2 linked regions of the Vallitalea longa genome follow. The protein of the gene in region 1 interacts with the protein of each later gene in a pairwise test. Links are inferred from orthologs where the notes say so. Each region holds a gene or a part of one and is shown on either strand. Other genes may lie near its edges.

Region 1 (3,332 bases):
TACAAGGGAAAAATAAAAGGTACAGTTCCTGTTTCAATAGGAGGATATGGTAGTGTTTATAGTTATAAAGGAGGTAGATGGGGATATGTTGATGAGAAAGGAAACAAGATTACAGAATTAATTTATGATGAGGTTTATGATTTTCATGAAGGTTATGGAAAGGTTCTCAAGGATGGTAAATATGGATTTGTAGATATAAATGGGGACGAAGTTATTCCATGTATATATAGTCAAGCACGTGATTTTCAAGGTGGTTTAGCTATGGTTGTGTATGATGGACGAGGTGAAATAATAGATATTAATGGGAATGAAATTTTCCCAGAAGATTTTGCAATATTACGTCCTTATAAAGAAGGTTATGCTAGAGTATCTACTGATGGTTCAAAATTTGGTTATGTTGATAATCCATCAGAACAGGTTAAAGATGTTCATATGAGTCTAAAAGAAGGTAAATATGATGGTACCAAGACTATAACTTTATCATGTGATACAGAAGGAGCGCAGATTTATTATTCTATAAAATACAATAAGAATTATATATCTTTTGATGATGTATATGGGTGGAAATATAGGCCATATCTTGGTCCTATTGTTCTTAATCAAAAGGCTAATATTACTGCTTATGCTGTTAAAAAAGGTATGAAGGAAAGTAAAAGTGTTACTAGTAATTACGAAATCATACATAATATTTTACCTACAGATGAAAAACCATTTTATAATAAAGTCCCTTATAATATGTATGCAGACTTACTTAATAATTTTGGTTTGTTTAATGGGACTGCAAAAGGTTATGAGTTGGATAAAAGTGGAACAAGGGTTGAGGGACTTGTTATGTTTCTAAGATTAATTGGAGAAGAAAAAGAAGCATTAGAATCTCTAGAAGAACATCCATTTACAGATGTTCCAAAATGGGCTGACAGGTATGTGGCTTATGCTTATTCAAAAGGATATACCAATGGGGTCAGTGAAACAACTTTTGGAAGTAATTCAATTATTGATGCTAAGAGTTATTTTACTTTTTTACTACGAGCATTGAATTATAGTGATAAAGATGGAGACTTTAAATGGAACAACTCTATAGAATACGCTGTATATATTGATATAATTTCGAATGAAGATTACGATTTTTATCAAAAAGAGTTTAAAAGAGCTGAAATTGTGAAAGCATCATATAATACTCTTTTTACTAAAATTAAAAATACCGAAAAAACATTGTATGATATTCTTAGAGAAAAAGGAATAATAAAATTATGATTAATAAGTAAGGGATAAAATCAAAATTAGGATACACTTGAAAAATCTTAAAATAATTAATATTCTAAGTAGTGTTTGTTTATGCTATAATTAATAAAATATTTATTCTTGTACAGGAAGAAGGAAAAAAGATGAATAACAGTATTCTTGTTGCGGAGGACAATTATGAAATATCAAAATTGATAAAGCTATATCTTGAGGTGGAGGGATATAAGGTATTAGTTGCTGATAATGGTGTTGATGGGCTAAAATGTATAGAAGAAAATCATGTTGACTTAGCAATTCTTGATATTATGATGCCAAAAATGGATGGTTATGAGCTTACACGAGAAATACGAAAAATCAGTAACATACCAATTCTAATATTATCTGCTAAAAATGAGGATATTGATAAGATTCTAGGGCTTAATATGGGTGCTGATGATTATATTACCAAACCATTCAATCCTCTTGAGATAGTTGCAAGAGTAAATGCTTTACTGAGACGACATTATAAATTAAGTAAAAATGAAGATAGAGGTATTTTACGTTTAGGTGAATTGACTCTTGATACGAATAATTGTAGGTTAATGAAAAATGAAGAAGAAGTATTGTTAACTGCTACAGAATTCAAGATTCTTGCACTTTTGATGAATGTACCTGAAAGGATTTTCTCTAAAGTACAAATAACTGAACATATAAAAGGAGAATATTTTGAAACAGATGATAATTCTGTGACTGTTCATATATCTCACTTACGTGAAAAAATAGGAAATAACAAAAAGGGAAATCAGTATATTAAAACTGTGAAAGGGTTGGGATATAAAATTGAAGACAAATAAAAAAAGACTAGGTTTTTTTGGAATAATTGTCCGTAATTTTATAGTGTTCGCAATAGCTGTGTTAGCGGTTCTTCTATTTGCATGTTTCCTAGGTATTCTAGTAATATTTTTTGATCTCTCTAATAATTATAATGTTCCTATTGACAACAATAAAAAATACTTTGTAGAAGGTGATTATGATACTTTTCCCATAGAAAGAATACTAGGGGAAAAGGGTTACTTTGTTGTGTATGATGAATATTACGATGTAATATATAAAAGCAAGAGTGCAAAAGATTTTAATTTGAGTAAAGATCAAGTAATATTGATACCAGATGCAGAAGATGAAGTTGAGATTTCTCGAACTGAATATATAGGCAAGGATAATAAAAAGTATATCAGTGTTTTATATTCGAACGAAACAGTAGATAATGACAACAATTTAATAACATCATCATCAAAAATAATAGCTGATAGTAATTTTAATATTATGTTTTCAGATAATCCAAATATAAAGAATCACTATACTGAATCTGAATTTAATCTATTAATTGGTCAGTATCAAGATAAGTTAAGTATTTCCAAGTTGAGTTATACAGGTAATGATGGTAATGATTACTGTGTGGTTTTATGTAAAGAAGTTAATGATGATTTTAAATCTTCAAGGCAAATCATTAGATATATTGTATATGGATATATAATATTTTTTATCTTTGCTGTATTATTTTTTGTTAGAAGTCTCTATAAAAAAGTAAAAGAACCTCTTATACTTTTAAATGATGCAATAGATGGTTTGGCAGAGAATAAAACCGATCAACTGATAAAATATACAGGTCCAAGAGAATTTGAAGAGATTTGTCATAGTTTTAATGATATGGCAATCAAATTAAATGAAACAGACAAAAAGCGTGTTGCGGCGGAGGAACAAAAGCAAAAGATGCTAGCAGACATTTCTCATGACTTAAAAACACCTATAACGGTAATCAAAGGCTATGCAAAAGCAATTACTGATAAAAAAGTTAATGAAAAAGAACTTAGTGAGTATCTTAATACCATATACAAAAAGTCAAATTCCCTTGCAGAGCTTATAAATACTTTTAGTGAATACAGTAAACTCGAAAGACCGGATTTCAAAATAAAGCCTACAAAAACAAACATTTGTGAATTTGCAAGAAATTATTTTATTGATAAATACAATGAACTTGAATTTCTTGGATTTGAACTTGATATACAAATATCAGATGAAAGTATTTATTGTATGGTGGATGTATTCGAAAT
Region 2 (3,242 bases), on another replicon or contig:
ATTAAACAAAGCTCTAGTTTTTTTCTTGACAATTACATACATATGTTTTATAGTAGTTCTATAAAGGAATACTATTGAGGTGAACAATGTGAATCTAATTAATGCGTTAAAAAGCATTGGCTTTACTCAGCAAGAATCTATTATATACATTACTTTGTGTAAACATGGAGAATTATCTGGATATGAAGCGGCAAAACTTTCGGGTATATCTCGTTCTAATGCCTATGCAGCATTATCCAGTTTAGTAGATAAAGGTAATGCACATATTATTGAAGGTACATCAGCAAAATACATTGCTATATCTAAAAAAGAACTTATAATGAATGCTTCAAGAGATTTCAACCAAAACATTAAAATCATAAAGGATGAGTTAGAATTTAACCAAGTCACTAACAATCCATATATTACTATAGTAGATTCAAAAAATATCATCAATAAAATAAAAAATATGATACTTCAATGCGAATTCAGATTATATTTTTGTGCAGATAAAAAAATTCTTGATTTATTTGCCAATGAAATAGAAGATGCTTATAATAAAAATAAAAAAATAGTAATTTTATCACCAGAAGTCCCTACATTCAATCATAATAAATATTATAAATCCTTTAATTATGAATCATTCAAACTTATTATAGATACTGAAGAAGTCATTACAGGCACTTTGAGCCAAGCATTATATTCTCGTAATAGAACTTTGGTCAGATTAATAAGAGAAGCTATTATGAATGAGATTAAATTAATAGATATAAACAATGAAAAATAGTTTTATTTACTAGATCATTACAATTTATTTTCTTAGGAAGGAGCAACAGTTATGCTAACAACACATAACAAAGTTTCAAACAAAAATAATTTTTTTGGTAATACTACCCCCATTGACTTAATAAAAGAATATGGAAGTCCTTTATACGTCTACAACGAAAATATAATGCGAGAAAGATGCAGAGAACTTAAGAATCTCTTAACTTATCCTAATTTCTCGGTTAATTTCTCCGTAAAAGCGAATAGCAATCTTTCTTTACTAAAGATTGCTCTTGAAGAAGGACTTAATGCAGATGCAATGTCTCCAGGTGAAATTTTTGTTGAATTAAAAGCTGGATTCTCATCTGAACAAATTTTATATATCAGCAATAATGTATCAAAAGAAGAAATGCAATATGCAATTGATAGAGACATTCTTGTAAGCGTAGATTCTCTTTCGCAACTAGAATCATACGGTCAAATTAATAATGGCGGTAAAATATGTATAAGATTCAACCCAGGTGTAGGTGCTGGACACCACGAAAAAGTCATTACAGGTGGTAAAAAAACTAAATTCGGAGTTGACCCTAGTTTAATACCTGAAATAAAAGATATCCTATCAAAATACAATCTTAATCTTGTAGGTATCAATCAACATATAGGCTCATTATTTATGGAAGGCGATAAATATATTGAAGGTGTTGAATCATTACTTACTATAGCTGAAAATTTTGATGATCTTGAATTTGTTGACATGGGTGGCGGATTCGGTATACCTTATAAAAAACTTGAAGACGAAAAAAGGCTAGATCTCGAAAGTCTAGGAAAAAAATTAGACAAAGTGTTATTTGATTGGACCGCTAGATATGGAAAGCAAATAACCTTCAAAATAGAACCTGGTCGTTATATTGTTGCTGAATGTGGTAATCTACTTGGCTCTGTTTATTCATTAAAAGAAAACTATGGTATGAAATATGTTGGAACGGATTTGGGATTCAATGTATTGAAAAGACCAGTTATGTATAACTCACATCATGACATAGAAATCTTCAGAGAATCAAACATACCTTCCAATAAAACAGAAACAGTCAATATTGTTGGTAATATCTGTGAAAGTGGAGATATCATTGCAAAAGATCGTACACTTCCTGAAATATTTGAAGGAGATATCATAAATGTATTAGATGCTGGAGCTTATGGATATTGTATGGCTTCCAATTACAATAACAGACTCCGTCCAGCAGAAGTTCTTGTTACTTCAGAAGGTAATGTAAAACTTATAAGACGTAGAGATACTTACGAAGATTTGATACGTAATTTTTAATAGACAACAAAACTAAATTAAAGCGGTAAATCCTGATTCATGGGATTTACCGCTTTTAAAATATTAATTGATTGGCATTATTAAATTAAAGTTCTAGAAACACCATATTTTCATAGATAACATCATTACTTTCTTCTCTATCTACACTATGGGATTTTCTTAACTTACCTTTATTGATTATTTTTACAGAAGCGAATATTGATGAATCTGCATCTATTAAACCATTATTGATTATAGTACTTATTTTTTCTCTAGCTAATTCTGCTTTTACTGTATCATAAAAGACAAGTTTTCCATTATTATTTATAATAACTTTGTGATCAAGTGCTTTCAGATAATCATTGTCAATAAATAATTTTCCATTATTATTTATATCACCATTACTTAAAATTTCCATATCATCATTAATACTAAGTTCTCTAACTGTATTATTCAATTCATCATCACAATATAGTCTTTCACAATAGATAGCTGTGATATTATCTTTTAATTCTGTTGGTGTAACATCTTTTATAGTAATACTATCGTCTGATATAACTGCCTTATCCTTATAAAAATCAAGATTATTCGAATCGATCTTTAATGAATCTTCTTTGTAATAACTGTTATCTGGCACTATCAATAATTCCACTTTGTTAAATTCATCTATGATATTTCTTAATATATCCATATTTTGTCTAGTAGTAATTACATCCTCAAGAACTTGAATATTGGAAATTTGTTTTTTTATCATATCTTCATCAATTTTATCAATAGCAACAAGTTTTTCCACAGATAATTTTGAATCATTATCCTGCCTTGCAATAAAAGCTTCGTCTAGCATAATAGTATCTTCCATATAGGAGTAACCTTTTTTTATAGGTATGATTAATCCGTTTATATTTGATTTTAAGTCAACTATACCTTTCAATTGCTCAGGGCACACAACTTCACCATTTACTGATAATTTGAAGACTTTATCTTTTAACAGTTGTTTTGGAACTTCACCTATATAACATATTCCATTTATCAATAGAAATAATTTCTTATCTGTTTCTTCTAATAATTCTTTATCCAAAGTGAAGCTTCCATTTCTAACAATAAACTCAATGTCATCATCATTAATTTTAACCAAATCAGCTATATTTGACTTTTTAATATCCTTTAACAATTTAGCTGTTTTATCATTATATAC

What was found.
Region 2: the proteins of QMG30_RS13815 (region 1) and lysA interact in binary tests that used the Escherichia coli proteins (3 or more experiments, as listed by UniProt). The link is inferred for Vallitalea longa from one-to-one orthologs.

The regions. Positions count from the first base shown.
Region 1 is NZ_BRLB01000008.1:128,222-131,553, reverse strand. The notes cover bases 249-3,230. They hold QMG30_RS13815 (response regulator transcription factor), read left to right. Parts: upstream 249-1,385; coding sequence 1,386-2,075; downstream 2,076-3,230. Other genes in these bases: QMG30_RS13810 (HAMP domain-containing sensor histidine kinase), read left to right, coding at 2,062-3,230; QMG30_RS13820 (WG repeat-containing protein), read left to right, coding at 249-1,254. Outside these bases: more of QMG30_RS13820, read left to right, coding at 1-248; more of QMG30_RS13810, read left to right, coding at 3,231-3,332. UniProt on the Escherichia coli protein: Response regulator member of the two-component regulatory system CpxA/CpxR which responds to envelope stress response by activating expression of downstream genes including cpxP, degP, dsbA and ppiA.
Region 2 is NZ_BRLB01000012.1:133,327-136,568, reverse strand. Bases 51-2,942 are described here. They hold lysA (diaminopimelate decarboxylase), read left to right. Parts: upstream 51-817; coding sequence 818-2,068; downstream 2,069-2,942. Other genes in these bases: QMG30_RS17175 (hypothetical protein), read right to left, coding at 2,154-2,942; QMG30_RS17185 (TrmB family transcriptional regulator), read left to right, coding at 89-766. Also shown: more of QMG30_RS17175, read right to left, coding at 2,943-3,242. UniProt on the Escherichia coli protein: Specifically catalyzes the decarboxylation of meso-diaminopimelate (meso-DAP) to L-lysine. Is not active against the DD- or LL-isomers of diaminopimelate.